DNA from 2 places in the Cupriavidus sp. GA3-3 genome. Region 1 is predicted to be linked to the other one. Evidence: predicted binding sites of a transcription regulator. Region 1 holds the regulator's gene; the other holds the start of a gene.
What was found. Region 1 encodes FliA, which starts transcription of late flagellar genes. Its sites were predicted from a motif close to CTAAAGTTTNNNNNNNNNNNGCCGNTA; they were not measured.

Region 1 (11,669 bases):
GCGCTTCGTCGATCACACCCTTGGCGGTGTATTCGATGCGCGCATCGGCGACCTGCGTCGACAGCACGGCGTTGTCGCCGGTGATCGTGCGCGGATTGACCACGCCGGAGAAGCGGATGAACTCGGCGCCCTGGTTGATGGCCATCTGCTTTTCGCCGGAGACCACCAGGTTGCCGTTGGTCAGCACCTCGAGCACGGTCACGGTGATGGTGCCGTTGAAGGTATTGGCCGCGCTGGCGCCGCCGCTGGCCTTCATGGTGTTGGCGCCGTTGATGCTGGCGTTGCTGCTGCTGTTGAACAGGCCGCTGAGCGCGCGCGGCACGGCATCGAACGCCAGCGCGGTGTTGCCGGTGCGGCTGGTATTGGTGCCGGAATTCTTGCTGGCGTTGACGTTCTCGGTGATCAGGATCGTCAGGATGTCGCCCACATTGCGCGGACGCCGGTCCTCGAACAGCGGGTTGCCGGCGTAGGACGACTGGTAGATCGAGCCCGAAGCCGGCCCCATCGGCCGCGGCTCTGCGCGCGCGGTGGTGGGCAGTTGCACCAGCGGCTCGCGCGGCATCAGCGCGCAGCCGCCGCTGGCCAGCATTGCCACGCCGGCCAGGCAAACCAGCGCATGCGCGCCCAGGCGGGAAAGCAAGGTGGCCATGCTCACACCAGTCAACCCAGTTGCGACAGGCGCTGCAGCATCTGGTCGGATGCCTGCACGGCCTTGCTGTTGATCTCATACGCGCGCTGGGTCTGGATCATGCTGACCAGCTCTTCCACCACGTTCACGTTGGACGCTTCCACGTAGTTCTGCTGCACCACGCCAGCGCCGTTCAGGCCCGGCACGGTGGTGTTGGGCGCGCCCGAGGCATCGGTCTGCACGTACAGGTTCTCGCCCATGCTTTCCAGGCCGGCCGGGTTCATGAAGGTGGCCAGCTGCAGCTGCCCCACCTGCACGTTGGCGCTGGAGCCGGGCTGCGTCACCGACACGGTGCCATCGCGCGCAATGGTCATCGACAGCGTATTGGCCGGGATGGTGATGGCGGGCTGGATCACGAAGCCGCTGGAGGTCACCAGCTGGCCGTTCTGGTCCACCTGGAACGAGCCGTCGCGGGTGTAGGCGGTGGTGCCGTCGGGCAGCGCCACCTGGAAGAAGCCCTGTCCCAGGATGGCCACGTCCTTGGCATTGCCGGTCTGCTGCGGGTTGCCCTGGGTGTGGATGCGCTCGGTGGCCACGGGGCGCACGCCGGTGCCCAGCTGCATGCCCGACGGCAGCGTGGTCTGGTCCGACGACAGCGCGCCGGGCTGGCGGATGGTCTGGTACATCAGTTCCTCGAACACCGCGCGGCCGCGCTTGAAGCCGTTGGTCGACACGTTGGCCAGGTTGTTCGAGATCACGTCCATCTGCGTCTGCTGCGCATCAAGGCCGGTCTTGGCAATCCAGAGAGAGCGGATCATGGTGGTCCTTGCGTTGGTGCTGGCACGGTGCGCCGTGCCGGTCAGTCATTCAGGTCAGTTGGTCGAGAGCAGCTGGTTGGCGCGCTGCTCGTTGCCGTCGGCGCCCTGGATCATCTTCATCTGCATCTCGAAGCGGCGGGCATTGGCGATCATCTCGACCATGGCTTCGGTCGGGTTGACGTTGCTGCCTTCCAGCGCGCCCGAGATCACGCGCACGGTGGGATCGGCCTCCAGCGGCTGCGCGCCGGGACGCAGGCGGAACAGGCCGTCATCGCCGCGCGCGATGGCGTCGTTGGGCGGGTTGACCACGCGCAGCCGGCCCACCTGCGCCAGGCCGGCAGAGGCTTCGCCGGGGCCGCGCGCGGTGATGGTGCCGTCGGTGCCGATGGTCACCTGCGAGCCCGGCGGCACCGCCAGCGGACCGCCATCGCCCATCACCGGCAGGCCGGAGATGGTCTGCACCTGGCCGTCCTGCGCCACCTGCAGCGCGCCGGCGCGGGTGTAGGCCTCAGTGCCGTCCGGTGCCTGCACCACCAGCCAGCCATTGCCTTGCAGCGCCACATCCAGCGTGCGGCCGGTGTAGGTCAGCGGGCCGGCGCGCATGTCGGCACCGGGGGTCGAGGCCAGCGCAAACGCGCGCGTGCCCGCCTCCGGCCCCACCACCGGCACCGCGCGGTACAGGTTGACCTGCGCGCGGAAGGCCGGCGTGGAGACGTTGGCGAGGTTGTTCGATACCGCCGCTTGCTGGTCGAGTATCTGCTTGGCGCCCGACAGGGCGGTGTAGATCATGCGGTCCATGGCGGCGGCTCAGCTCAGCGTGGCGATCACAGGTTGACCAGGGTCTGCATGACCGTGTCCTGCGCCTTGATGGTCTGCGCATTGGCCTGGTAGTTGCGCTGCGCAACGATCAGGTTGACCAGCTGGCCGGACAGGTCCACGTTGGAAGCTTCCACCGCATTGGAGCGCAGCGTGCCCATGCTGCCACCGGCCACGCCGACCAGCGCCTGGCCGGAGGCGCCGGTGGCCGACCACACGTTGTCGCCCTCCGGCTTCAGGCCTTCGACGTTGCCGAATGCGGCCATCACGATCTGGCCGAGCGGCTTGGTCTGCTCGTTGGAATAGTTGCCGGTGATGGTGCCGTCGCCATTGACCGAGAAGCCCAGCAGGCTGCCCGAGGTGTAGCCGTTCTGGCTGAGCTGCTTGACGTCGTTGTCGGCGCCGAACTGGGTGGTGCCGGTCAGGTCCAGCTTCATCGCCATAGCCTGCGCGCCATTGGCGGCCGGCTGGCTCAGGGTGATGGCGCCGGCCGCCGGCGATTGCAGTGCGCCGGCGTTGTCGAACGCGAGTGTGACCGGTGCGCCGCCGACGGCGTTGCCGTTGACGTCGGTCACATACATGCGCCAGTCGGTGCCACCGGCGACGGTCGGGGCGCCCGCCGACTTGGCGAAGTACGCCATCAGCTGCTGCTTGTTGCCCAGCGAGTCATAGACGTTGATCGCCGTGCTGTAGTTGAACATATTGCTGGTCGGCGGCGAGCCGGCCGCGCTGGCGAAGGCCTGCGTCGGCACGGTGGCGCGCGAGTCAAGCTGGAACTTGGCGGTGATGTTGCTGGTAGCGCGGGGCTCCATCTGCGCGTTGCTGATCACCAGCGGCTGCGGCTGCACGCCCGCGCCGCCGGCCACGCCCGCCGGATAGCCGGTCACCTGCAGGCCCTGCATATTGGTGATGCGGCCGTCTTCCTGGCGCTGGAACTGGCCGTTGCGCGAGTAGTAGACCGCGCCTTCCGGGCTGGTCAGGCGGAAGAAGCCGTTGCCGTTGGTGATAGCCACATCCAGCGAGCGCCCTGAGGCTTCGATATTGCCCTGGTTGAACGACTGCACCACCGAGTTCACGCGCACGCCCAGGCCGATCTTGGTGCCTGCGTAGACATCGGCAAACTGCGCTGCCGATTGCTTGTAGCCAACCGTGTTGGCGTTGGCGATGTTGTTGCCAATCACGTCCAGATTGGACGCGGCGGCGTTCAGGCCGCTTACCCCTTGACCGAAACCCATGATTGCTTCCTTTTTGCTTGGTCGTTGAAGCCGGCCGGCGCCTGTGCGCTGCCGGCACCTGCGTTTCAGAGAATGCGGCGTACGTCGTCGACGTTCGCGGTCTGTCCGTCGCCCAGGTCCACCAGCACGCCGCTGGCGTCGCCGCTGATGCTCTGGACCTTGCCGTAGACCAGCGCCACCGGCTGCACCGAGGTGCCGTTGGCGGTGGCGGTCACCTTGAAGGTGTAGTCGCCGTCGGCCACGGCCGCGCCGGCATTGTTCTTGCCGTCCCATGCGACGTTGTGCACGCCCGCGGTCTGCCCCTTCATGTCGATGGTGCGCACCACGTTGCCGTCCTTGTCGAGCACGTCGACGGTGACCGCATCCGCAGTCGACGGCAGGTCCAGGCCAAACTTGCCCGGCACGCCGCCTGCCACCGACACCTGCTTGCCCGGCACCATCACGGTATGGCCGATCAGCGCCGCGGAGTCCATGGCGCGGCTGGCGCTGACCTGCGACAGCAACTGCGACAGCGTCGCGTTCATGGTCTGCATGCCGCTGACCGTGCTGATCTGCGCCAGCTGCGAGGTCAGCTGCGCGTTGTCCATCGGGTTGAGCGGGTCCTGGTTGTTCATCTGCGTGACGAGCATGGTCAGGAAGTTGTTCTGCAGCTCGGACGCGCTGGCGCTGCCGCTCTTGAGGGCGTCGTTGATGCCCTGGGTGTTGCTGCCTACCGCGGAGGTGGTTGTCATGTCGGTTCGTTGTGTGCGTGCTGGTGGAGGCGTTGCCGATACAGGCCGAGGCTTGTCACTGGCCGATCGTCAGCGTCTTGAGCATCATGTTCTTGGCGGTATTGAGCACTTCCACGTTGGCCTGGTAGGAGCGCGAGGCCGAGATCATGTTGACCATCTCCTCCACCGGGTTGACGTTGGGCATCACCACGTAGCCCTGGGCATTGGCCATGGGGTGCGTGGGGTTGTGCACCATGCGCGGCGGCGACGGGTCTTCCGACACGCCTCGCACCTGCACGCCGCCGATGTCCGTCTGCCCCGGCGTGGGCGCCATGCCGAACACGACCTGCTTGGCGCGATAGGCCTGGCCGTCGGGGCTGACCACGCTGTCGGCGTTGGCCAGGTTGGAAGCGGTCACGTTCATGCGCTGCGACTGCGCGGCCATGGCCGAGCCCGCGACGTCGAAGATGTTCATTGCCGGCATGCGCTCTCTCCCTTACTGCTCGATCTATTGCTGGATGGCGGCCAGCATGGTCTTGATCTTTGAATTCATCACCGTCAGGCCGGACTCGAAGTGCACGGCGTTGTCGGCGAAGGCCACGCGCTCGGCATCCATTTCCACGGTGTTGCCGTCGACGCTGGACTGCAGCGGGATGCGGTAAGCCAGGTCGAATTCCTCGCGCCCCGGGGCCTGCGCGGGCAGATGGCGCACCGAGGTGGTGGACAGCGACATGCCCTCATTGCGATGGCCGCGTTCGACGCTCTGCGCCAGCGTGCTGGAGAAATCAAAATCGCGCGCCTTGTAGCCGGGCGTGTCCGCGTGCGCGATGTTGGAGGCAATCACCGACTGCCGCTGGTTGCGCAGGCTCAGCGCTTCCTGCTGGAAACGTAGTGCCGCGTCGAGTCTGTCAATCATCTGGCATCTCCCTGCTCACGTGAACGGAGCGAACGACCTTCTTCAGGGTTGCCATCTTAGGCGGCGACCTGTCACGCCAATCGGATGAATAAGGACGGGAAATCCATGCATTTCGGCCCGCCCTCGCGCGAGGGGCTGCCTACAATGGGACCCCGATGACAGATGTAAACGGGGCGCGCGGCCAGTCACGGGGCGGTGCGCCAGGCATGCCGTGCATGCCGTGCCGTCCTTGCCGGGAAGTCCAGATGAAACAGAATCGCCGCAACGCCCGCAGCCTGGCGCAAGCCCTGCTGGCGGCCTGCCTGCTTGGGCCCGCCGCCGCCGGTGCCGCGCCGGCGCAGGTCATGCCCGTCGCCATGCAGGCGGCGGCCGCGCACGGCCAGCAGCAGGCTGCCTATGCTGCCAACCCCGCTGCCAGCCCCTTTGCCGAAGACCCCGCGCGCGTTGCCGTCGAACGCTTCCTGCTGCAGCAGACCGCCGGCCTGCCGGGCAAGGTCAGCGTGCAGGTGGCGCCGCCTTCGGGTGGCCGCGCGCCGGACTGCCTTGCGCCCGACCCGTTCCTGCCTGCCGGCACGTCGCCGTGGGGCCGCGTCTCCGTCGGCGTGCGCTGCGGCGGCGAGCGGCCCTGGGTGCGCTACATGCAGGCCCGCGTGTCGGTGCTGACCGATTACTACGTCGCCGCGCGCGCGCTGGGCCCGGGCGAGCCGGTCGGCCAGGCCGATATCGAAGTCCGCCAGGGCGACCTGGGCACGCTGCCGCGCGCGGTGATCACCGACCCGGCGCAGCTTGCCGGCGCGGTCACCGTCAACCGTATTGCCGCCGGCTCGCCGATACGGTCTGACCTGCTGCGCAAGGCCATCGCCGTGCGCCAGGGCCAGACCGTCACCGTGGCCGTGGAAGGCGATGCCTTCCAGATCACCAGCGAAGGCAAGGTGCTGGCCGATGCCGCCACTGGCAACACCGTGCAGGTGCGCCTGCGCAGCGGCCAAGTGGTCAACGGGCTGGTGCGCAGCGGCGACACCGTGGTGCTGCAGTAGCCCGCCGAAAGTGCCTTGATCGTGGCCAAAAGACTGCAAACCCGTGGCGGGCGGCATGCGAAAATGCCGCCGACATCGCTGCGCGGCGAAATCGGGGCGAGCGCCCTAAAGAATTCGCCGGCGCAACCGTAATGCCATAGGAAACCAGCAAGGAACGCCCCGTGAAGATCAACCACACCGCCTCGTCCCGGCCCGCCGACGCCCCCGCGGACGCTGCCGCCGCCCGGCCCCAGGCCGCGCCGGCCAGCGCCGCGGCGCCGTCCGCCGGCCTGAGCGTCAGCCCGCTGGCCGCCCAGGTGCGCGACATCAGCGCCCGCCTGACGCAGCCCACGGACGACGATATCGACACCGCCAAGGTCGAAGAGATCCGCCAGGCCATCGCCGAGGGCCGGATCAGGATCGACCCGGGCAAGATTGCCGACGGCCTGCTCGCGACCCTGCGCGAGCTTGGCCAGGCCGAACCCCGCTAGCCCAAATGAACCAGAGCCTGATCCAGTCCCTGCAGCGCGAAACCGAAGGCATCCAGGCCTTCGGCCAACTCCTCGCCGAAGAGCGCGACGCCCTCAAGCGGGGCGACTTCCAGTCCCTGAGCGGACTGCTGACGCGCAAGGTTGAACTGGGCCAGGCCCTGTCCCGCCAGCTCAAGGCCCGCGAAGCCCAGATGGGCGCGCTTGGCCTGCGCGCCGGCCCCGAAGGCCAGCTGCTCGGCCGCCAGGTCGACCCGGCCGTGGCCGACGCCTGGCGCCAGCTGATCTTCGCCGCGCGCACCGCGCGCGACGGCAACGCCCTGAACGGCGCCGTCGTCAATGCCCATCTCGATTTCACCCGCGAAGCCATTCAGGCGCTGCGCCAGCATAGTGGCGGGGATGCGGGGTTGTATGGGAAGGATGGGAAGGCGGCGGCCGGGGCTGGTGGGGTGAGTCTGGCGGCGGGTTGAGGCGATCGCCAGATGTTCCGTTCTTTCGTCACTTATTCAGAAGTGACGAAAGAACCGAACATTCACTCCTACCTAAACCCCACCACCACCTCATTGCTGCGCCCCTGCAGCACCGGCACCAGGCTGCCCTGCCCCGGCACCCGGAACGCAAACACAAAGCCCTTGGTGGCATCATCCCCGAAGAACGCATCGGTCTTGCCTTCCGCCTGCGGCAGCAGCACGCAGCGCTGGGCATTGCAGAGATAGGCTTGCAGTTCCAGCGGTGGGGTCTTGGCGAAGCTGTAGCGCCAGCGCACCGACGTGATGACCCCTTCTGACTGCGGCAAGACGCCGGTGGGCAGGATCGGCGGCGACACCGCGCGCTGTCCGCGGCCGTGGAGTGCCGGCCCGTTGACCGATCCGGTCCAGGCGTGGCGGGTGCCGCCCTCGATGGCGGCCCAGGCGCAGGCCGATGCGGCAGCCAGCAGCCAGCAAGCGCCGCGCGCGGCGCGGCCCAGCGCCTGCATCACAGCAAGCCGCGCAGCTGGTTGCGCAGCCGCGTGATCGCCTGGCCGCGGATCTGGCACACGCGCGACTCGGTCACATCGAGCACCGCGCCGATCTCGCGCAGGTTCAGCTCCTGGTCATAGCACAGCGACAGCACCAGCTTCTCGCGCTCCGGCAGCCGGTCGATGGCGCGGATCAGCGCCTCGCGCATGCCGCTTTCCATCAGCACGGTCAGCGGGTTGCCGTCATCGCTGCCGCCAAGGTGCCGGTCCAGGAAGTCTTCTTCGCCGGAGCGCTCGAAATCCTCGTAGTGCAGCAGCTGGCAGCCATAGACCTCATTGAGCAGCAGCTGGTATTCGTCCAGCGCCATCTCCATGGCCTCGGCCACTTCGGAGTCGAGCGGCGCGCGCCCGAGCTTCTGCTCCAGCCCGCGCTGCGTGCGCTCGATGCGCCGGGTGAACTGGCGCAGGCTGCGCGACTGCCAGTCGTTGGCGCGCACCTCGTCAAGCATGGCGCCGCGGATGCGCTGGCTGGCGTAGGTCTCGAAGCGCGCGCCGTGGGTGTCTTCATAACGCTTGGCGGCATCCAGCAGGCCGATCATGCCGGCCTGGATCAGGTCGTCGATCTGCACGCTGGCAGGCAGCCTGGCGGCCAGTTGCAGGGCGATGCGGCGCACCAGCTGTGCATGCGCCTTGACCACATCGGCCTGTTCGAGCTTTCCCTGGATCGTGTACATGGTGCAATTTTCGTGAATGCTGGATTGCTGGACCGCCGCAACGTGCGGCGGGGGCTGGCTCAGGGTCTGGTTCGGTTGGATGGCATGGCTGGCAGGCTCAGGCCATTGCGGCTGCGGGCGCGGGCGCGGACGTGTCCGCGCGCAGCGGCCAGGCACCGATGCTGCCGGCGGTGCGGCGCAGCGCGGTGGTGGCCGGCGCCGCCGGAAACGCCTCGACCACGCAGCGCCCCAGTTGCACGCCGCGCGCCACCAGCGGGTCGGATGGCAGCCAGCCCGCGCACAACGCCTCAACGCCCAGGTACTGGCTGGCCGTGCGCGCGAGGTTGCGCAGGATCGCCTGCACCGTAGCCTCGCTCGCCGCCATGTTGACGATCAGGTGGAACTGGCGCCAGGCATACAGGTGGTGCAGGCGCTTGATACACGCGTAGGCGGCGGTGATCGACGCCAGTTCAGGCCGCATCACGATCAGCACGTTGTGCGCGCCGCCCGCGAGCGGCGACAGCGCGCCGTCGGCATCGACGCCGGCATCCACCAGCACGCTGCGAAAACCGCTCGCGGCAGCAGCCGGCAAGGCGCAGCCCGGCACAGGCCGGCCAGCCGGCAGCACCGACAGCACGCCACCGGGACCGGTGCCTGCAGCAGCTTCCAGCGACAGGCGGCCTGCGCTGACATCGGCCAGGGTGCCGGCGGGCCTGGCGCCGGACAGCCGCGTGGCGCACGCCGCGGCGGCGTCTTCGTCGACCAGCAGCACGCGTTCGCCCTGCATGGCCAGCGCGTGCGACAAGCCCAGCGCCACGGTGGTGGCGCCGGCACCGCGTTCGCTGGCGACCACGGCGATACGGCGCGTCGTGCGCGGCGCCAGCATCCGGCGCAGGCTCTCGGCCTGGTCCATGGCGAGAGCGCTCACTGCAACACCTCCATCGCTTCAGCGGGCACGGCGGTGCCACGGCCCGGATAGTTTTCCAGCACGTCGAGCAATGCCAGCATGCGGCCCATGCCTTCATTGAGCACCGCGCCCGGCACCGGCACGCCCTGGCGCACCGTGCGGCCAGCCAGGCGCGCGAGGAAGGCGGGCGCGGCCGCGGTTGGCGCGTGTTCCAGGCGCAGCACCGACAGGCCCAGCTGCAATGCGGCCAGCGCGGCGCCGGCGGCGTGGCCGCTTTCGGCGTCCTGGGCGAAGTGGTCGATGGCGTGGCGCAGCGTGCGCAGGCGCGCATCGGCTGCGTCGGTCCACAAGGCCCAGCGCGCCACCTGCGCGGCATCTTGCGCCAGCGCCGGGTCGCACAGCAGGTAACGGGTATCCAGCAGTTCGCCGGTGGCGCGGTCGGCCAGGCGGGCCACCACCAGGCAGGCATCGATGCCGCCTTCGGGCGTGCCCTTGCCGCGCACCGGGCTGTCCGGCACGCGCACTTCGGCGCTGGCCAGCCAGCGCACGGCTTCACGCTCGCGCACGGTGTCCTCGCCCACGGCGTGGAAGGTCAGCGTGTCGGCCAGCGCATCGAGCTTCCAGGCGGCGCCGGCGCTGACCACGCGCGCGGTCTTGCGCGCGCTGGCCACCCAGCGCTCGCCGGCCTGCTGCCAGCGTGCCAGCGTGGCGGCGGTCGGTACGGCATCGATCAGGTTGACCACCTTGCGCGCGGCGCTCATGGCGGCGCGCAGGCTGGCGGCATCGGACTCGGCCTCGCCCAACGGCTGGCCGGCACGGCCGGTCGGGGTCACGGTGGCGGCCAGCGGCATGCCGTCGCGGTCGGCGAGCCACAGCGTGTGCTGCATCGGCTGCGGCGTGCGGCGGCCGGGCACGGCCACTTGCAGCGTGGCGGCACTGGCCAGCACGTACTGCTCGCACTGGCGGGTCACGTCGCGGCAGACCGCTTCGCGCACCTGCTGCGACATCGCGCGCAGGGCCGGGGCGCCGGCGCTGCGCTGTTGCCACAGCGAGCGCGCCAGGTCCAGACCCAGGCCCGCGCCATTGAGTTCCGCCACGCACTGGCTCAGCGCGTCGGCGCTGTCGGTCAGCGAGCGCAGCACCTCGTCGGCACCGCCACGCGCGGGGGCCTCGTCATCGGTGCCGGCGCTGCGCCGGCGTGCGGCGTCCGCATCGGCAAATACCGAACCGCGGCGCGGCGTCAGGAAGGCGCGCTCCACCAGCGCGGTGCTGTTGGCCAGCTCAAGGTGCTCGGGCACGCGCTGGCCGGTGGAGGCGTAGAACACCGGCAGGCGGTGGCGGATCACCACGTCCAGCACCGAGCCCAGGTGGGTGGCCTCATCCAGCTTGCTGATGATGCAGCCGTCGATGCCGCCCCCATCCGGCGCGGCGTCATGACGGTAGGCATGCACCACTTCATTGAGGGTATCGCCGTGGCTGGCGCCGTTGAGCAGCAGCACGCGCTGCACCGGCGCCGGCACGCCGGCCAGCATCGCGATCTGTTCCGACAGGCTGCGGTCGCGCTGGCTCATGCCGACGGTGTCGATGATCACCAGGTGCTTGTCCTTCATCGCCGCCAGCGCGAAGCGCAGGTCGGCGGCATCCTTTACCGCATGCACCGGCACGCCCAGGATGTCGCCGTAGATGCGCAGCTGTTCGTGCGCGCCGATACGGAAGCTGTCGGTGGTCAGCAGCGCCAGCTTGTCGGCGCCGTGGCGCAGCACGAAGCGCGCCGCCAGCTTGGCCGTGGTGGTGGTCTTGCCTACGCCGGTGGGACCCACCAGCGCCAGCACGCCGCCTTGCGCGAACAGGCTGTCCTCATCGCCCAGCACCGGCAGCTTGCTGGCCAGTTCGGTGCGGATCCAGCCCATGGCCGCGGGGCGGTCGTAGCCCAGCGGCAGCCGCGCCAGCAGCGTGCGCGCCAGCTGCCCGGAGAAGCCGGCGCCGACCATCCATTCAAACAGGGATTCGCGCAGCGGGTCGCTGGCGGCCACGCCGTGCGCTGCCGCGCTTGGAACCGCGCTTTGGGCAGGGCTGATCCCGGCCAGCTGGCGCTCCAGCATTGCGCGCATCGATTGCAGCTCACCGCGCAGGTCGCCGATGGCGGCGGGCTCGACCACCGGCGCGGGCGGCACGTAGACCTGTGCCGTGGCCTGCACGCTGCCCAGATCCGCATCGCGCATGGCGACGATCTCCACGCCGCCCTCGACGGTGCGGTTGGACAGCACCACGGCGTCCGGGCCCATGGCTTCGCGCACCTGGCGCATGGCTTCGCGGCCGTTGGCCGCGACAAACTTGGCTACGCTCATCTATGACTCCTCACGCGCCGATCATGGCGGTGATGCGGATATTGCGGTTGTCCGGCACCTCGGCATGCGACAGCACCCTCAGCTGCGGCATGGTGCGCCGCAGGAAGCGCGCCATC
Region 2 (11,669 bases), on a different contig from region 1:
TCGACCTGCTGATGCGCGAAGTCCGGCTTGGCGTGGACCTGATGGACGCGCTGCGCAATATGGAAAAACGCATTCCAGTGCCCGACTTCCTGATGGTGACCGCGGCCATCACGATCTCGCGCGAGGTGGGCGGCAACCTGGCCGAGACGCTGGAGTCGGTGGCGCGCACGCTGCGCGAGAAGCATCAGATGGAAGGCAAGATCCGCGCGCTGACCGCGCAGGGCAAGATGCAGGGCCTGGTGATGACGGGCTTGCCGCTGTTCCTGATCGTGGTGCTGAACCAAATGGAGCCGGTGGCGATGGCACCGCTGTTCAATTCGCCGATCGGCTGGGGCACGCTGTCCGTGATCGCGGTGATGGAGCTGCTTGGCTACAAGGCGATCAGCAAGATCACCCATATCGATGTCTGACCGGGGCCGACCATGATGCTTGTTGTTGCCTTCGCCCTTGCCGCCGGCCTGGTCGGCGTGCTCGCCGCCACCACCATGGCCATGCGCCGCCTCACCGTGGCCGTTCCCGACGAGGCGCGCGACTACCTCGACCCGTTGCCGCCGTCGCTGCGCGCGGTCTGGCCGGTGGTGCGCTTCTTCGACCACCATCTCGTCTGGATCACGCCGAAGTCGCTGCGCGCCGCGGTGGACGAGCAACTGCGCCTGACGGGCATGTCGTTCCTGATGACGGCGCGCCAGTTCCTGTCGCTGTCGATCGTTTCGGCGCTGGCGTTCTGCCTGCTGGCGGGCATAGCCATGCTGGGGCTGGGCGTGTTCTCGCCGCTGCTGCTGCTTGCCGCCAGCGCGCTGGGCTTCTTCTATCCGCGCATCTGGCTACGCGACGTGCGCAAGCGCAACCTGCTGCAGGTCACGCGCCACCTGCCGGTGTTTCTGGATTTCCTGACACTGAGCGTAGAGGCCGGCCTGAACATCAACGGCGCCCTGCTGCAGGCGGTGGAGAAGGGGCCTGAGGGCCCGCTGCGGCGCGAGTTCGAGCACGTGCTGCGCGACCTGAAGTCGGGCCTGAGCCGCGCCGATGCGCTGCGCCGCATGGATGACCGCCTGCGCGTGAAGGAGGTCACCAATTTCGTCGGTGCCGTGATCCAGGCGGAGCGCATGGGCTCGGGGCTGGCCGCCACGCTGCGCTTCCAGTCGGAGCAGCGGCGCACCGAGCGCTTCCAGCGCGCGGAGAAGCAGGCCATGGAAGCGCCGGTCAAGCTGATCTTTCCGCTGGTGGTGTTTATCTTCCCGGTCACCTTTATCGTGCTTGGCTTCCCGATCGTGATGAAGTTTATGCAGGAAGGGCTGCTGTGAGGCAGGCGCGCCTCTACCTGCGGGCCGGCCACAGCACGCTCGACACCGGCGTGCGCGTGTCGGTGGCGGCCACTGCGCGCGAACGCATGACGGGGCTGCTCAGCCGCGATTCGATGGCACCGGACGAAGCCTTGCTGCTGTCCCCCTGCGGCGCAGTCCACACCTTTGGCATGCGCATGGCGATCGACGTGGTGTTTCTCGACAAGCGGCAGCGCGTGCTGGCGGTGCACCCGTGCGTGGGACGCCTGCGCGTGCGTGCCCACTGGCGCGCGCGCCAGACGCTTGAGCTCGGCGCGGGGCGCGCGGCGGCATTGGGGATTGCGCCGGGCCAGAACCTGGAACTGCGGGAGGAGGGGCCATGACGCACCAGCAAAAGCACGCGGCGCGGCGCGGGGCACGGGGACAGTCCGCGGTGGAATTCCTGATCATCGCGCCGGCGCTGCTGCTGCTGTGCCTGGGCGTGATCCAGTTCGGGCTGCTGTACCAGGCCAAGGCCACGCTAGACCACGCCGCCTTGCAGGCCGCGCGCGAAGGCGCCGTCGACCACGGCCGGCTGGCCAGCATGCGCAAGGGGCTGGCGCTGGGGCTGACGCCGCTGTTCGTGCGCTCCGCCGACCGTACCGCGCATGCCACCGGCTATGCCAAGGCCCAGTTCGAGGCCCGCACCCAGGCCAGGATCGACGTGCTGAACCCGACGCCGGCGGCGCTGCAGGATTTCGGGCGAAGCGGCTACTACGCCGGCAAGACCACGCGGGAGATCCCCAACGACAGCCTGATGTACCGCGCCACCAGCGCGGGGCCGTCCTCTGGCGTCAATATCCAGGACGCCAACCTGCTGAAGATCCGGGTCACGTACTGCTACGAAATGTTCGTGCCGTTTGCCGACCGCACCATCTACTCGCTGGTCAACGGCATCCGGAATTTTGTTGCGACCGGTTCGTACCGCGGCATGGAGGTCCCGACCACGCCCAATTTCTGCACCGGACGGGCCACGCTGGCGTCGGAATGGCGCATCCCGCTCGAGTCCGAGGCGATCGTGCGGATGCAATCGCCGTATCGCGGCAACTGACGCATCCGCAGTCGCCGTTTTTGTAAGTATTTGTGAAAATTTGCCGGGATAAGCCCGAAGACACCGATGCCAGAATCGACAAGGTCGACAAAATTGCCGAAGCGGGGTTGTTTGGCGTTGCTGTTGTTGTGTAACCTCGGGTTCGTGCCGCAACCGGCGCTGGCGGCGATGGAGGTTTCTCGCTCCGAAGGCGTGCAGATCATCACCACGCGGCGTGCGCCGCCGGCGGTGAGCGGCGCCGTGCCGGCGTCGGCAGCGCGGGCTCCGGCGGCTTCCGCGCCCCAGGCAGCGGCACCGTCCGCACGCGGCAACGCGCCCGACCTGGCGCAGGCCGCCGTCGCGGGGGCCGCGCAGGCGGCGATTCCGAGCGTGGCGGCCAGCGATGAGCGCGAGCTGGTCAAGCGTGCGCTGGCCGAAGAGCAGCGCGGCATGAACGAGGCGATCGCGAACTACGCGCGCGCCAGCAAGGCCGGAGCCAGCCCGGAAACACTGGCGCCGCTGGAGCGCGAAGTCCGCGTGCGGCTGCAGAAGATCGACATGCTGATGCGCGCCCCGCATTGAGGCGCGTACCGGACAGGCCGGCATCACAAAAAGAAGAAGGGGAAGTACCTTGAAGGGAATGACGTTTGGACTGACGACCCGCAAGGCCGCCATTGGCCTGGGCGTCGTGGCCCTGCTGGCCTTGGCGGGCTGCAAGAAGAAGCCTGCTGACAGCGCCGCTGCGCAAGGCGATGCGCAGCCCGCGCCTGCAGCGGTATCGGCGCAGCCCGTGGCATCGGCGCCGGCAATGCCCGCGCAAACCAACGTTGCCGGGCTGTGGTCGGGCGCGTTCGTGGTCAACCGCGACAAGGAAGACCGCTCGTGGTATCCGCTGCTCAATGAGATTCCGGACCATGCCGGCTTTATGCGCAACGGCAGCCGGCAGGAGCTGGTGATTGCGCTGGCGCAGGCCTCGTCCGTCGACGTGCTGCGCTTCCGCGGCCTGTCCGATGCCGGGGCGCGCAGCAATGCGCGCCATGCCCGCGTCGAAGCCTCGGCCGGCGGCACGCAAGGCCCCTGGACCGTGATCTACGATGCGGACCTGCCGGGGCAGGACGGCTACGATACCCGCGTGCCGCTGGCCCAGCCCGTCAAGGCCGGGGCCCTGCGCCTGACGCTTACCGGCAACCGCTGGCCGGGCGACCAGGACGAGGGCCAGATCGGCCTGCAGCAGTTCATGGCCTACGGCAAGCCCGAGGCCGCGGCCGACAAGGTGCGCCAGGTGGGCGGCATCTACCAGTTTCCGGTGGAATTCGGTTCGTCCGGCTACGTGCTGCTGCACCAGGACGGCGCCGCGGTGGAAGGCTGTTACGTGGAAGGCGACTACAGCAACAAGCAGATGAAGATCACGCAGGTGCTGGGAACGATTTCCGGCGGGCTGGAAAACGGCGCCCTGCTGGCCTTCCGGCGCACCACCGAGGGCGCGCCTGAGAAGGGCGCCATGGCCTTCAGCCCCGACGGCAGCCATGCCTACGCGGCGCTGGTGAAGGGCGATGCCCGCACCTTCGACAGCGTGCGCGAGGCCGGCGGCTGGCGCCTGGCGGACAAGGCGCCGCCGTGCTTCCCGAAGGCCGAGGCCGCCCCCGATCCCATCGGCCAGGCGCTGGAAGGCGCGGGCCGCGTGCAGCTCTACGGCGTCAACTTCGAAACCGATTCCGACGTGCTGAGCGCGGCGGCCCGGCCGCTGCTGGACCGTGCCGCCAAGGCGGTGCTGGCGCACCCCGACTGGCGCCTGCGCGTCGAGGGGCATACCGACAGCACCGGCGGCGACGCGCGCAACCAGCCGCTGTCCGAGCGCCGCGCCGCCGCCGTCAGGCGCTATCTGGAAAGCGCCGGCGTGCCCGCCGACCGGCTCGATGCCAAGGGCTATGGCGCCACCCATCCGCTGATGCCCAACGACACGCCGTTCGGCCGCGCGCAGAACCGCCGCGTGGAGCTGGCCAAGCAGTGATGCCTGCGCTCGTGGCCGCGCCGGCGCGCGGTGTGGTGGCGGCAATGCTGGTGGCGGGCGCGGTGCCGGCCGGCGCCGAGATCGTGATGCATGCCGACCGCGGCAGCGGCGTGACCTTCCTCACGTCGCGCAGCGCCGCGCCGGCACGGCTGGCGTCCACCGCGGCGCCCGCGGCATTGCCAGCGCGGGCGTTTATCGGGCTGCCAACGCTGGCGGCGGCAAAGGCCGCGGTCGTCAGCGCCAAGTCCCCACCCTCTGAGCTGGTTGCCCTCGCGCACCGCGCGGCGCAGGCCGCGGCGGTGGACCCGCATCTGCTGATGGCCATGGTGGAGGTGGAGTCGGGCTGGAACCCGCAAGCCACCTCCGACAAGGGCGCCATCGGCCTGACGCAGCTGATGCCGGCCACGGCTCGCATGCTGGGCGTGACAGATGCCTATGACCCGGCCCAGAACCTGCAGGCCGGTGCGTCCTACCTGGGCGGCCTGCTGTCGCGCTTCAACGGCGACACCAGCCTGGCCCTGGCCGCCTACAACGCGGGCGAAGGCGCGGTGCTGCGCCACGGGTCGCGCATCCCTCCGTTTGCCGAGACCCAGGCCTACGTGCCGCAGGTGCTGGGCCGCTATGCGCGCTTGCGCGGCGGCCAGGACGGCAGCGCCGCGGCGCCCTTGCGCCAGCCGGCGTCGCCGGCGCAGCACGGCGGCCTTGCCATTGTCTCGTATCAGAACCCCCCGCCTCCGCGGTGAAGAAAAAGGAGAAGTCATGATGTCGTACTGGATTCCGCGTGCCTGCCTGCCGGTCATGCTGGCGCTGGCCGTTGCCGGCTGTGGCAAGGAAGAAGGGCGTTCCGTAGCGGCCAGCGATGCCTTGCCGAAGGCCTGCCAGGAAGCCGAGGCCGCGCAGCGCGCCTGCACCGAGAACATGGCGGCCAAGCTCGACAAGTCGGGGCAGGCCGCGGCCGCCCAGACCCTGCGCGACGGGCTGCCCGGCGAGCTGGAATCGATCCGCACGCGCTGGGCCGGCGTCTCCGACAAGGATGGCCTGGCGCAGTCCTGTGCGACGGTGCGCGACAGCTTCCGCGACATGCCGCAATGCAAGGACTGACTGCCGGTGCTTTGCTGAACTGACCAATGGAGAGGCGACAGATGCCGAAGAATTCCGACCGCGCTAGCGCGCGGCAATCCCTGGACCGCCGCACGGCGCTTGGCGCAAGCGTGGCCTTCGCTGCGCTGCTGCTGCCGGCAGCCGCAGCGGCCGGCGTTTGCGATGCGCCGTGGATGCATGACGGCGGCGAGATCCGCATGACCATGCAGGGCGGTGCGCCGGGCACGGCGACCATGTCCGTGTCCGGCGTGCGCAAGTCGGGCAAGGGCCAGTGCAATGCCAATATCAGCGTCGTGTCGAATGTGGCCGCGGCCGGCTCGGGCAACGAGACGCGGCTGGACTACACCATGGCGGTGATCGAAGACCGCCTGACCATCTCGCGCGGCGGCGCGCCGGGCAAGGTCGAGGGCAAGAGCGCCGCCGGCACGGCATCGGGCATGCTCGACAGCAGCGCGGTCGGGACCCTGGCCTATGGCGGCGTCATTGAAGCGGAAGGACAGCGGCTGCCGGGCGAATCGCAGACGGTGCGCATGGACCTGCAGATGACCGCCGCCGGCCAGAGCGCCGGCCAGGCCAGGATCCCGTCCGCCAAGGTCACCATCGGCGGCAAGGTCGTCGGCAAGCGCGCGACCATCCCCACCCGCCTCGGCCAGAAATCCTGCTGGCCGGTCCGCTACGAGCGCAGCACGACCATGGCGCCGGTCACGGTGGCGGGCCACACCGTGTCGGTGCCGCCGGCGAGCGCCAGCGTTACGGACTGGTACTGCCCCGACATGGGCCTGGTCATGAAGCAGGAGGTCGTGCAGAACGGCCAGACCGGCACCATCGAGGTGGTCTCGGTCAAATAGCCCGGACATCGTCCGGATCGTCCCCCAGGCTTCTCCACGAAGGCGATGGCAGCCAGGCCGACGCGGCAAGGTGTGCGCTAAAGTTCTCCGCGCTGCTGCCGTTGGTTTATGGATCGATAACAAGCGGAGCGCCGGCACCCGCCGCGCGGCTGCACAAGACGATTCAGGGGACGCATGACGCATGAGTCGGGTTTGCGCCTGGAGCTTGCCGAGCCAGGCGAGCAGGTGCATGCGCGCTACACGCCGCAGCCAGGCAGGCTGCCGCCGGACCAGGCCAGCCTGCGCCAATGCCTGGACAGCCTGGGCTGGGCCGGGGCGCGGCTGGATGCGCGCGCGGTGGCGCAGTTCCTGGCGCAATGCCAGCGCGCCGAGCATGAGATCGATGCCACCATCGGTGCGCTGATCGACGGCGCGTTCGAGCTCGACATCACCGCCGACGGCCTGGCCGTGCGGCTGACGCTGCTGCCAGCCGAAGGCGGCCGTCCGGTCGGCGCGGAGGACATCCGCTGCGCCGCGGCGGCGCGCGGCGTGGTGGCGCCGATCCAGACCCTGGCACTGGACGCCGCGCTGGCCGAAGGCCGTTGCGAGCTGCGCACCATTGCCGCCGGCGTCGCGCCGCGCCAGGGTGAGCCGGCGCGCTTCATCAACCTGCTCGAACCGCGCAAGCCGGCGCAGCCTGACGACGAGGCCGGCAAGGTCGACCTGCGCGACCTGGGCAACCTGCTGCTGGTCAGCCCCGGCACGCCGCTGATGCGGCGCGTTCCGGCGGTGCGCGGCAATGACGGCGTCGACGTATTTGGCAAGCCCGTCGCCGCCGATCCGGTCGATGACCCGCCCTTTGCCGAAGGCCTGACCGGCGCTGCCGCCGATGCCGACGATGCGGAGCTGCTGCGCGCGGTGATCGCAGGATCGCCGGTGGTGGGCGTGCACGGCATCTCGGTCAGCCCCGTGGTGCAGGTGGAGTCGGTCGACCTGCACTCAGGCAACGTGGCGTTCGACGGCACGCTGCGCGTGTCGGGCGACATCCGCACCGGCATGTCGGTCAACGTCAGCGGCGACGTGGTGGTCGAGGGCACCATCGAAGCCGCCAATGTCGAGGCCGGCGGCAATGTCATCGTCAAGGGCGGCATCATCGGCAAGGCCGACACCGGCCGCACCGAAGGCGGCATCAGCCGCGCCAGCGTGCGCTGCAAGGGCGCGGTGAAGGCGCGCTTTATCGAAAACGCCGTGGTCGAGGCCGGCACCGAGGTCAACGTCGAAAGCGGCATCCGGCAGAGCGATGTTGCTGCCGGCGAGCGCATCGTGGTGGGCGGCACCGGCGCGCAGGGCAGCATCAGCGGCGGCCGCAGCCGTGCCTTGCTGGCGGTGCGCGCCGCGGTGCTGGGCGCACCGGCCGGCACCGCCACCAGCATCCAGGTCGGCCTGAATCCATTTGCCGACGCACAGCGCGCCGCGCTGGAAGCCGAGCGCCGCGGCATGCTGGCAGAGCAGAACAAGGTCAAACAGCTGGTGGATTTCTTTGCCAAGCATCCCGAGAAGGCCGTTGGCGACCTGCGCGAGAAGGCGCGTGCGACACTGTTCAAGCTGTCGCGTGACCTGTTCGAGCTGGAGGCACGCTTGACCGAACTGGGGCAGCAGATGCAGCCGGCCGCCGAGGCCGTGATCGACGCCGCGCGCCGCATCCATGGCGGCGTCACGCTGCAGGTAGGCAGCCGCGTGCTCAAAGTGATGGAAGACAAGCCTGGCGGCCAGATCCGCCTGGTCGACGACCGCATCGCCGTCAACTGAACGCGCGCTGTTATCCGCGGTGATTTGTACTATGCTGCAGTTATGTCCTGGGGTGCCGCAGGATGGGCGAGAGAGCTAGAGTCGGGCAGTGAATGAAGAAGCGGATCAGCACTCTGCGGAAGCGTTACACGGAACCAACTCACGTGGCACTGGAATAACCGGAAGGCCAGCCAGCAAGGCTGGCCTTTCTGCTTTCCGTGACGGCTGCCAGGCGAACTACACTGAAGGTGCAACCATTACCCAAAGGAGGTTGCTATGGCCGCGACCTTGATTACCGCGCTGGTCCTGATCGCCCTCGTTGCGTGCGCCGCATTTGCCATCTGGATGTTGAGGGAAAAGAACCCGACGCTGCTGCAGCAGCAGGAGCAGTCAGTGCGCACATGGTTTGATCACATGATCCATCGCCACTGACGCCTGGCGATTGGCTTTCGTGCAGCCCGCCGCAACGGCGGGCTTTTTTCATGGGCTGGGGTTTATGCCGCCCGCAAACGCAGTTCATGCAAGCCGCTGCGCTCCACCCGGGTGCCGAGTGCCCGTCCCTCGTCTTCAAACATGGCCTGCAGCCACGCCATATCCACTTCGCGCGCGTAGGCCAGACGGAAATGGCTGCGCCGCAACGGCACCAGCCGCAGGTCGGCGCTGCCGCCGGCATCGAAGCTGACAAAGGCCATCAGCGCCAGGTCCGGCCGATATTCGTCGTAGCCACCGATGCCTTCGTAGTCGTTGATGAAATCGCCGCAGCCGTACAGGATCGGCTTGCCGGCATGCAGCTCAATCCCGAGCGGATGATGCGAGGAATGCCCGTGCACGATGTCGATTTCGCCGCCCTCTACCAGCGCGCGGGCGAAGGAGCGTTGCGCGGGGTCGATGTGGTAGCCCCAGTTCGGGCCCCAGTGGATCGATACCACCACGATGTCGCCGGCACGCCTGAACTTGCGCACCTGCGCGGCAATGCGTTCGCGCGATGCCACCGACCAGTCTTCCAGCAGGTTCACGCCGGAATGTCCGGCGCTGGCGCGCCAGGCCGCGGGGGTGCCGGCATTTTCCATGGCAAGGGCCAGCACCAGCACGCGGCCGCCGCCGGGCCGCGGCAGCAGTGCGGCGTGCGCCGCGCTTGCCTCGTCGGGGCCGGCGCCGGCATGCGCGATATGCGCGCCGTCCAGCGCTGCCAGCGTATCCGTCAGGCCCGCGCGTCCCCAGTCCATCACATGGTTGTTGGCCAGCACCGCGCAGTCGATGCCGGCGGCCTGCAGGCAGGCGACATTGCCCGGATGCATGCGATAGTGCACCGCCTTGCCGGGCCAGACATCGTCGCTGGTGGTGATGGCGGTTTCCAGGTTGACGATGCGCGGCCGCGCAGCGCGGCTTTCCAGTTCCGCCAGGGCATCGCCCCAGGGGTATTCCGGCGCGGCGGGGCGTGCGATCGGGCCGGCCTTATGCTCGGCCAGGCGCACGTAGTCGAGCGCTGAATGTACATACGATTCATGCAGCAGCGGCTGGCTCGGATGCGCGAGGATCTGGTCGATGCCGCGCCCGGTCATCACGTCGCCGCACAGGAACAGGGGAGGGTGGCTGGCTGTGTTCATGGTGCGGACGGACGGCGCGAGGGCGCCGTCCCGGCTGTTCATTCATGATAGGCCGGCAGGGTGGCGGGGCGGCATGAACGCGTTGCGGCACTTGCCATGGGGATTGTGCGCGTGGGGCCAGAGCCCCATTTACATTCAAGCGGTGACTGCCTTAAATGATCTAGTCATCGGTCCTCGTGGCCATTTCCCTGCACCCAGACGCCGCGCGCCGTCCGATGTTTCCAACCAGCATCGGGAGGCACACTATGGCCCAGCCATCGCAGGAACACATTGAGGCACTCAAGGCGCAGTTGCGCGGGCGCCTGCTGCAGCCGGACGACAGCGGCTACGACGAAGCGCGCCGCATCTGGAACGCGATGATCGACCGCCGTCCGCCACTGATCGTGCAGGCCGCGGGCGCTGCCGACGTGATCGCCGCGGTCAACTTCGCGCGCGACCATGGCGTGCTGCTGTCGATACGCGGCGGCGGCCACAATATCGGCGGGCTGGCGATCTGCGAGGACGGCATGGTGCTGGATCTGTCGCAGATGAAATCCGTGCGCATCGATCCCCACGCGCAACGCGGCTATGTGGAGCCCGGCGCCACGCTGCGCGATTTCGACCATGAGGCGCAGGCCTTCGGCCTCGCCACGCCACTGGGCATCAACTCCACCACCGGCGTGGCCGGGCTGACGCTCGGCGGCGGCTTCGGCTGGCTCAGCCGCAAGTTCGGTACCACCGTCGACAACCTGGTATCGGCACAGGTCGTGACCGCCGACGGCAAGCTGGTGCGCGCCAGCGCCGACGAGAACGCCGACCTGTTCTGGGCGCTGCGCGGCGGCGGCGGCAACTTCGGCGTGGTGACGATGTTCGAGTTCCGGCTGCACCCGGTCGGCCCCGAGATCTATGGCGGGCTGATCGTCTATCCGCTGGAACAGGCCGCCGCGGTGTTGCCGGCCTACCGTGAACTGTTCAAGTCGATGCCTGACGAGCTGACCGTCTGGGTGGTGCTGCGCCAGGCGCCGCCGCTGCCGTTCCTGCCGCCCGAGACGCACGGCAAGCCGGTCGCGGCACTGGCGATCTGCTATATCGGCCCGCCTGACAAAGGCCCCGAACTGGTCGAGCCGTTGCGCAAGCTCGGCACGCCCTATGGCGAGCATCTCGGCCCGATGCCGCTCACGGCATGGCAGCAGGCCTTCGATCCGTTGCTGACACCGGGCGCTCGCAACTACTGGAAATCGCACAACTTCGCCGGGCTGGACGACGGCCTGATCACGATGCTGATCGAACAGATCGGCAAGCTGCCCTCGCCGCAATGCGAGGTCTTTATCGGCGCCATGGGCGGGCAGACCAACCGCGTCGCGCCCGATGCGACCGCCTATGCCAGCCGCGATGCCAACTTCATCATGAACCTGCACGGGCGCTGGGACGCGCCCGCTGACGACGACAAGTGCATCAGCTGGGCCCGTGAAGTGTTCCGCGCGGCAGCGCCCTTCGCGCTGGGCAGCGTCTATGTGAACTTCCTGACGCAGGAAGAAACCGACCGCATCGGCGCGGCCTACGGGCCCAACTACGACCGGCTGGTCGAGGTGAAGCGGCGCTATGACCCGGGCAACCTGTTCCGCCACAACCACAACATCAATCCGGCGGCGTAACTGGCGTAATCTGCAGGGACAGGCAGGAAGGCGGGGCAGGGCGGGTGGCCTGCCCCGCTTTCACGCGGCTGCAATACCGGCATGCGAGTATCGGCGCGACCGCGTTGTATCCACAGGGAGAGCAGATCAGATGAGACCGGGCGAAGCAGAGTTGGTGCGGCGCATCCACAACGAGGTGGCCGACTACTACGACGAAGAGATCGAACTGGAACTGGACGACCGCGAAGCCAGCGAGGCCTTCGGCGATCCGGTGCACCTGGACGACGAGGCCGAGCAGGACAGCCGCCGCCACTATTTCCGCGAGCTGTTCCGCCTGCAGGGCGAACTGGTGCGGCTGCAGAGCTGGGTG

Region 2: the regulator FliA is predicted to act here: its motif matches at 6,390-6,416, upstream of C265_RS15195 (DUF342 domain-containing protein).

Annotation. Positions count from the first base shown of each region.
Region 1 is NZ_KB944504.1:269,054-280,722, forward strand. Features, by position in the region: gene flgH (flagellar basal body L-ring protein FlgH) at 1-649, opposite strand, end outside; gene flgG (flagellar basal-body rod protein FlgG) at 661-1,446, opposite strand; gene C265_RS29740 (flagellar basal body rod protein FlgF) at 1,501-2,244, opposite strand; gene flgE (flagellar hook protein FlgE) at 2,271-3,497, opposite strand; gene flgD (flagellar hook assembly protein FlgD) at 3,563-4,228, opposite strand; gene flgC (flagellar basal body rod protein FlgC) at 4,284-4,691, opposite strand; gene flgB (flagellar basal body rod protein FlgB) at 4,716-5,123, opposite strand; gene flgA (flagellar basal body P-ring formation chaperone FlgA) at 5,369-6,160, shown strand; gene flgM (flagellar biosynthesis anti-sigma factor FlgM) at 6,322-6,630, shown strand; gene C265_RS29775 (flagellar protein FlgN) at 6,636-7,097, shown strand; gene C265_RS29780 (flagellar protein FlhE) at 7,166-7,603, opposite strand; gene C265_RS29785 (RNA polymerase sigma factor FliA) at 7,603-8,319, opposite strand; gene C265_RS29790 (AAA family ATPase) at 8,417-9,211, opposite strand; gene flhF (flagellar biosynthesis protein FlhF) at 9,223-11,553, opposite strand; gene flhA (flagellar biosynthesis protein FlhA) at 11,564-11,669, opposite strand, start outside.
Region 2 is NZ_KB944478.1:297,956-309,624, reverse strand. Features, by position in the region: gene C265_RS15240 (type II secretion system F family protein) at 1-410, shown strand, start outside; gene C265_RS15235 (type II secretion system F family protein) at 423-1,304, shown strand; gene C265_RS15230 (DUF192 domain-containing protein) at 1,301-1,666, shown strand; gene C265_RS15225 (TadE family protein) at 1,663-2,373, shown strand; gene C265_RS15220 (hypothetical protein) at 2,542-2,934, shown strand; gene C265_RS15215 (OmpA family protein) at 2,993-4,363, shown strand; gene C265_RS31000 (lytic transglycosylase domain-containing protein) at 4,363-5,106, shown strand; gene C265_RS15205 (hypothetical protein) at 5,123-5,464, shown strand; gene C265_RS15200 (hypothetical protein) at 5,506-6,312, shown strand; gene C265_RS15195 (DUF342 domain-containing protein) at 6,487-8,100, shown strand; gene C265_RS32525 (hypothetical protein) at 8,356-8,511, shown strand; gene C265_RS15190 (CapA family protein) at 8,574-9,686, opposite strand; gene C265_RS15185 (FAD-binding oxidoreductase) at 9,932-11,320, shown strand; gene ppk2 (polyphosphate kinase 2) at 11,451-11,669, shown strand, end outside.